2 regions of the Clostridium sp. C1 genome follow, and region 1 is predicted to be linked to the other one. Evidence: a T-box and tRNA genes for the amino acid it is inferred to sense, from the RefSeq annotation. Region 1 holds a T-box; the other holds one or more tRNA genes.

The links. A T-box is a leader RNA that pairs with one kind of tRNA and senses whether it is charged. The one in region 1 lies ahead of pheS (phenylalanine--tRNA ligase subunit alpha), so its partner is inferred to be a tRNA-Phe.
Region 2: it has a tRNA-Phe gene. The T-box ahead of pheS (phenylalanine--tRNA ligase subunit alpha) is inferred to sense a tRNA for this amino acid. The anticodon was not compared.

The regions. Positions count from the first base shown of each region.
Region 1 covers NZ_CP073631.1:283,592-287,476, reverse strand. The annotation lists gene pheT (phenylalanine--tRNA ligase subunit beta) at 1-13, opposite strand, end outside; gene pheS (phenylalanine--tRNA ligase subunit alpha) at 18-1,052, opposite strand; T-box leader at 1,085-1,281, opposite strand; gene KEC48_RS01405 (ISNCY family transposase) at 1,460-2,857, shown strand; gene KEC48_RS01400 (ATP-binding cassette domain-containing protein) at 2,899-3,885, opposite strand, start outside.
Region 2 covers NZ_CP073631.1:971,049-974,933, forward strand. The annotation lists gene KEC48_RS05260 (HAD-IC family P-type ATPase) at 1-980, opposite strand, end outside; tRNA gene KEC48_RS05265 (tRNA-Ile) at 1,107-1,183, opposite strand; tRNA gene KEC48_RS05270 (tRNA-Met) at 1,224-1,300, opposite strand; tRNA gene KEC48_RS05275 (tRNA-Phe) at 1,327-1,402, opposite strand; tRNA gene KEC48_RS05280 (tRNA-Asp) at 1,411-1,487, opposite strand; tRNA gene KEC48_RS05285 (tRNA-Met) at 1,491-1,567, opposite strand; tRNA gene KEC48_RS05290 (tRNA-Ser) at 1,577-1,669, opposite strand; tRNA gene KEC48_RS05295 (tRNA-Ala) at 1,679-1,754, opposite strand; tRNA gene KEC48_RS05300 (tRNA-Pro) at 1,761-1,837, opposite strand; tRNA gene KEC48_RS05305 (tRNA-Arg) at 1,852-1,928, opposite strand; tRNA gene KEC48_RS05310 (tRNA-Leu) at 2,027-2,115, opposite strand; tRNA gene KEC48_RS05315 (tRNA-Cys) at 2,121-2,195, opposite strand; gene KEC48_RS05320 (prephenate dehydrogenase) at 2,407-3,237, opposite strand; gene KEC48_RS05325 (nicotinate phosphoribosyltransferase) at 3,264-3,885, opposite strand, start outside.

The DNA.
Region 1 (3,885 bases):
AACTTGCTTCCATATGTCTAATCCTTTCTTACAAATTGATTTAAGAATCTTAAATCACCACTATAAAAATCTCTAATATTATCAATACCATATTTCAACATAGCCACACGTTCTAAGCCAATACCAAAGGCAAATCCCTGATAAACCTGACTATCAAATCCACACATTTCTAAAACCTTAGGATTCACCATTCCGGCTCCTAATATTTCAATCCATCCTGTTTGTTTACACATAGAACATCCTTTACCATTACAGTTATAACATGAAATATCTACTTCTACACTTGGTTCCGTAAATGGGAAATAAGATGGTCTTAAACGAATTTCACGTTTTTCACCAAACATTTTTTTCGCAAATAATTCTAAAGTTCCCTTTAAATCTGCCATAGTAATGTTTTTATCAATAACAAGACCTTCACATTGGCTAAATTGATGAGAATGTGTCGCATCATCATCATCACGACGATATGTCTTTCCAGGACAAATGACCTTAATGGGTCCTTTTCCATTCGCTGCCAGCATGACATGTGCCTGAACAGGTGACGTATGTGTTCTTAACAATGTATTTTCATCAATGTAAAAAGTATCCTGCATATCTCTGGCTGGATGATCCTTTGGTAGGTTCATCAATTCAAAATTAAAATGATCTGTTTCTACCTCTGGTCCTTCAGCAACACTATATCCCATTCCAATAAACAAATCTTCTAATTCTTCTCTAATTATTGTCAATGGATGAATAGTTCCCAGTGGCAAATGACTTCCTGGTAAACTAATATCAATTTTTTCATTTTGAATTTTTGCCATCATCTCTGCTTCCTCTAAGATTTTTTTCTTTTCTTCAATGGCTTGAGTAATTTCTTGTTTCACTTTATTTGAAACCTGTCCAAAAGAAGCACGTTCTTCCTTTGACATATCCTTCATTGACTTCATGGCTGATTGCATAGGTCCTTTTTTTCCTAAATAGAGCACTCTTAAATCATTCAATTCTTTCAATGATGAACAATCATGAATTTTTGATAAAGCTTCTTCTTTAATCTTTAATAATTCGTCCATAATTTCCTCCTTAAAATAAAAAAACCGTTCCACATAGGAACGATTATATCGCGGTACCATCCTAATTCATAACAAAAGTTATGCACTTTACAGCAGTAACGTTGCCCCACGGCGATGATTAGTCGCACTCCAAGGTGAATTCAATAAATGCATTGTAAGAAAACTTTCAGCCTATGTTTCCCTCTCTGATACAAATTCTTTATCTACTTGTCCTTTTCTTCGTATTAACGGGTATATTATACCCAACTTTTTCATAAAAAACAAGTTTTTCTTTATTCTTTTAGGGCAGCAATATGATTCAAATATGATAATGTCTTAATATATCCAAGTTGAATATGTCCTGTATACAGGACATATTCAAAAATCTATGTTATGATATAGCCTCACTTTTATTGGGAGGTTGTTGTATGAGAAAGGTTGAATTAAGAATGAATGAAGAAAATAAATATTTGATTATTAAAAAACTGGTTGAAACTAACGGCAATAAAAATAGAGCTGCCATCAAGTTGGGATGTACTGTCAGAACTGTCAATAGACTCATCCTTAAATATAAAAAATATGGTAAAGCTGCTTTTATTCATGGCAACAGAGGCAGAGCTCCTGCTACCACTATACCTCTCGATATCAAAAACAGGATTATCAAACTTTATATCGATCATTATTGTGACACTAATTTTACTCATTTCTGTGAAATCATTTATGATGATTTCAATGTTAAAATTAGTGATACGACTCTTAACAAGTGGCTTAGAGATGAAAATATCATTTCCCCTAAAGCCAGAAAGAAAACGAGAAAGATATTAAAAGATTCTTTGAAGGCTCAATTGAAAATGACTCGTTCCAAAAAATCTCAAAATGACATCAAAGAAGCTATTTCCATCATAGACAGTAAAAATGCTCATCCTAGAAGACCCAGATGCAAGTATATGGGTGAAATGATCCAGATGGATGCTTCCAGCTTTGAATGGATTGATGGTCATATCTGGCATCTTCATTTGGCTGTCGATGATGCTACTGGTGAAGTTGTTGGCGCTTATTTTGATACTCAGGAAACGCTAAATGGCTATTATAATGTCTTCTATCAGATTTTGACCAACTATGGTATTCCTGCCATGTTTTATACCGATAGACGTACTGTCTTTGAATACAAAAAGAAAAACAACGCTTTTGATGATGACGACACTTTTACCCAGTTTTCCTATGCGTGTCATAATCTTGGCGTTGATATTAGGACAACGAGCATCGCCCAAGCCAAAGGCAGAATCGAAAGAATGAACCAGACATTCCAATCCCGTTTACCTGTTGAACTCAGACGTGCTCATATAACCGATATAGAGTCAGCCAATAAATTTTTAAAATCCTACCTAAAAAAATTCAATGACATGTTTGCTCTACACCTCAATACTACCAAATCGGTATTTGAAACGCAACCATCAATTGAAAAAATCAATCGTACCTTAGCTGTTCTTTCTCCTAGAAAAATTGATTCAGGTCATAGTATCAGATTTCAAAACAGGCTGTATTTGCCCGTAACAGAAAATGGAACATCTGTTTATTTAAAGAACAGAACAGATTGTATGGTTATCGAGGCATTTGATGGGAATCTGTATGTCAATGTACTTGATCACATATATATCATGCAGGAAATACCAAAACATGAATTGTATTCAAAAGAATTTGATGAAGTAAAAAAAGAAGCCAGACCAAAGAAAAAATATATTCCACCTATAGATCATCCTTGGAAACAGGCTTCCTACTTAAATTTTCTTGCAAAACAAAAGCACCGTTCTGGTGCTAATGTTTAAAATTTTTTAGGACATTTTCAAATTTGCTTGACAGTTTTTCTTTATTCTTTTAGGGCAGCAACTGTATTCATTTTTAAAATATAAAGCAGTGGTGGACATTGACTGATGAAAACCAGTAAAGTACATAACATAAAAACAGTCAGAACAATTTTCCAATCCATTCCAATGAAAAACACTTGTCCTTCAAAAAAGCCTTGAATAAAATGATTTATCATTTGAATAATTTGATAATATAATATCAAACATAATCCTTGAGCTGTCAATAAAATCTGTAAAGACTCACAAAATACAACTTTCATAATATTTAAAGAACTGGCTCCAAAGCATTTCATAATAGCTAAATCTTTTTTCTTTTGAATAACGTTTAAAAACATGACTTCTCCAATTAAAAATAATGCTGCTAAAATAGCTAATAAAGAAAAAAGAGCCAAAATGATATTAGCCTGCTGTAAGACTTCAGATACATTTTGTGTCGTTGATTTTCCTATTTCCATAAATTCATAATCTGGATATTTTTGTTGGAGCTGTTGAATGACATCTTCTCTTTGATAATCAGGATGCACATAGAGAATTCCTAAGTGAGAAGTAACCTGTGAAATATCATAATAGTAAACATCTTTGAGAAGTTCAATAGAAGCATGATTCATCTGATAAAGTGTATCTAAAGTTGTTGATTGACTGGTAATTCCAACAATTTTATAACAAATACTTTTGACTTCCCATTCATGTTGATACCAGGCATAAACTTCCTGCCCTACCAGTGATGAAACATCTTGTTTTCCTAAAAGATGTTGTGCTGTTGAAAATGATAAAAGAATTTCATTTTTTGCTTGAGGATATTGACCATATTGTAAAGATAAATAAGTATATGGTGAGGTATCATCACCAATGAATAATGTCTGTGCCTGTTCATAGTGATCACTGTAAAACCCAATACCTAGACATTCATAATCATCTAAAAACATTTCACTTTTAAGAATTCCTGGTTGTTGTTGGAGCTGATCTAGAAAATCTATAGATAAAGATTG
Region 2 (3,885 bases), 690 kb from region 1:
AATTCAATATCCTGTAAATCGTAAGGCTGATACGGAATCAATTTTTCAACTTTTAATTCTCCTGTTGTAATTGTTCCCGTTTTATCAAGACAAAGAACATCTACTCTAGCCAGAGCTTCAATAGCCTCCATTTCTTGAATTAATGCTTTTTTACGTGCCAATTTTCCAACTCCGATAATAAAGGACAAACTCGTTAATAAAACAAGTCCCTCTGGAATCATTCCGACGACACCAGCCACCGTTTTTACAATCGCTGTCGCTAAATCATTTGGATAAGCACTACGTTGTGAAAAAAATAAAACAAGCCCCACAGGAATAATGACAACACTTAATATTTTAATGACTTTTTCAATAGAATCTTTCATCTCTGAAGAAGCATTATTTTTATTTTTAGCTTTATGAACAAGTCTTGTTGAATAGTTATCATTTCCAACACGGATCACCTTTGCATAAGCACTTCCAGCCACAACAAAACTACCAGATAGCAATTCATCATTCATCTTCTTTTTGACAGGTTCAGATTCTCCAGTCAACATAGCTTCATTCACTTCAATACCATGTGACTCTAAAACAATACAATCACTTCCAATCTGATTTCCTGTTTCCAGAAATATAATATCATCTTTGACAAGTTGTTCAGTAGGAATCACCATCTCCTGTTGATCACGAATGACTTTTACTTTTTTAACAGTGACAACTGTTAATTGATCAATAATCTTTTTAACTTTAAATTCTTGATATATACCAATAAAAGCATTAACAAAAATAACAACCATGAATGTCAGATTTGTCCATCTTCCTGTTGATATAATAATAGCTGCCAAGAAAACATTTAAACAATTAAAGTAAGTCAATGTATGCTCTAAAACAATCTGTTTTTTCGTTTTAGAAATATTATCATGAGAAACATTAACCAATCCTTGTTTGATACGTTCACTGACTTGTTGATGTGTTAATCCCATTAATTTGATATCTTCCATTTCATCACCTGCTTTTTATAATATACATAATTGTTGTGAAATCTCTATGAATACCAACATCATTATTATATCATAAAATAACATATAAAAAATAAAAAAACCTCAATAAATGAGGTTGACGACATATGGTGGACCCTGAAGGACTCGAACCTTCGACCGATCGGTTATGAGCCGATAGCTCTAACCAACTGAGCTAAGGGTCCAAGTAAAATAAAAAGTGGTATTCACCACCAAATTCATTAATGGTAGCGGGGAAGGGATTCGAACCCCCGACCCACCGGGTATGAACCGATTGCTCTAGCCAACTGAGCTACCCCGCCATGTAGTGAATCGTTTTTATAAAGAATGGTGGTTCCGGCCGGAATCGAACCAGCGACACGAGGATTTTCAGTCCTCTGCTCTACCGACTGAGCTACGGAACCAAAACAAATGGCGGTCTGGACGGGGCTCGAACCCGCGACCTCCGCCGTGACAGGGCGGCATTCTAACCAACTGAACTACCAGACCATTTGGTTGCGGGAGAAGGATTTGAACCAACGACCTTCGGGTTATGAGCCCGACGAGCTACCAGACTGCTCCATCCCGCGATATTTAAATGGCGGAGGTTGAGGGATTCGAACCCCCGCGGGACTTTCATCCCCTGTCGGTTTTCAAGACCGATCCCTTCAGCCGGACTTGGGTAAACCTCCGCAACATAATGGTGGAGCTTAGCGGGATCGAACCGCTGACCTCCTGCGTGCAAAGCAGGCGCTCTCCCAGCTGAGCTAAAGCCCCATTACATGGTCGGGAAGACAGGATTCGAACCTGCGACCCCCTGGTCCCAAACCAGGTGCACTACCAAGCTGTGCTACTTCCCGATGACTTATTTGATTGGCGCGCTAGGCAGGAATCGAACCCACAACCTCTTGATCCGTAGTCAAGCACTCTATCCAGTTGAGCTACTAGCGCCTCTTAACAGTGCCATTCAATAATATCACATTTCTTATTCAATTGCAACACTTTTTTTCATTTTTTTCAATTCTTTTTTCGAACTGATTTTTTATAACTGGTGCCCAGGGCCGGAGTCGAACCGGCACGGATTTTAAGGTCCGCAGGATTTTAAGTCCTGTGCGTCTACCAATTTCGCCACCTGGGCAACGTTGGAGGTTCCAGCCGGACTCGAACCGACGATGACAGAGTTGCAGTCTGTAGCCTTACCAACTTGGCTATGGAACCAACTTCCTTAACTCGTTGCTCACCTAGTATATAATATTTTCCACATTTATGCAATACCTTTTTTACATTTTTTTAAAGCCATTTGTTTTTTGATTGCTGCCTATTTGATTTTTTCTTCTTAAATCCATTATTTTTTTCAATCTAAAAATTCCATTTTTTTATAAAAAATATTATTTTCTCATAAAAAAAGAGATATCATATTACATATCTCTTATGATTCTAATTTTTCACGGCGCTTAGAAGATTGTAAAAATTTCTCTTTCAATGTCTTTTCATCCTCATTCATAATAGCCTGTTTTAATTGATCAAATTCTTTTTCAAAACGATCCATTGAAGCTAACAAGTAATCTTTATTATGAAAAAATAATTCTGTCCACAAATCCGCATTAATATTAGCAATCCTTGTCAAATCACGGAAAGAATCCCCAATATATTTACCTGTTTCATATTTTTCATCATCACTATTCATTAATGCAACAGCTAAAGTATGTGGTAACTGCGAAGTAAAAGAAATAATTTCATCATGATCATAGGGACTCATGATTTTTACACTTTTAAATCCCAACTGTCCAACAAATTGGCACATCCATTCTATTTTTTCTTGATGATTGTGTTGATGTTGAATAACAATATAATTTGCTTTCGCAAAAACTTCCTTACTGGCATAAAGATACCCCTTTTTTTCACGTCCAGCCATAGGATGACCACTAATATATTCTACATCTTTATCAATCATAGAAAGAGCCTGCTGTAAGAAATAAGATTTAATACCAACAACATCTGTGACAATACTTCCTTTTTTAAAATGATGTGTCGCAATAAAATCCAGAACTTTTGATGGATATAAGCAAATAATCGTTAAATCACTTTGAGCAATCATATCATGTCCATCCTGATAACCTTCGAGAATACAACCTTCCTCTTTTGCCATCTCCAAAGTCTTTAAATCACAATCCACACCATAAACTTCATATCCCAGACCTTTCAATGCTTTGACAAAACTTCCCCCAATAACACCTAAACCAACAACTGTAATTTTCATAAACTTCTTCCTTAAAAAAGAAAGGACTAATGTCCTTTTTTTCCTTTCGCCAACATTTTGAGTTTATAATCTAATAATCTTTTTGTTAAATCAACATAATACATATGAGGATATTCTAAACGGAAGATTTCATCCCATAATAATTGTTTTTGTTGTTGAGAATAAATCCTAATTTCATCTAATGAATAATGTGGATAAACATTTTTTCCCTCATCAAAAACAAGTGTCTGCAGGGGATGAATTTCATATGTTCCTGCATATAATGTTTTATGTTTCCATGAATCTAATTGATGATAGATTGTTAAATCTTGATTTTCATCTAAAACTTCATCATGGAAAGCAATAATATCTGCAATTGCTTTTTGAGTTTCTTTTTCAATTAAACGATAAACTTTTTTAAAACCAGGATTTGTAATTTTTTCTGTATTTTCAGAAATTTTTATTTTTGGAATAATTTGTCCATCTTTTTCAATGGCAGCCAATTTATAAACACCACCAAATACAGGTGAAGATTTTGAAACAATCATATTTTCACCTACACCAAAAGAATCAATTTGAGCTCCTTGTTCCAATACTGAGCGAATTAAATATTCATCTAATGAATTAGATACTGTAATTTGACAATCGTGTAATCCTGCTACATCTAAC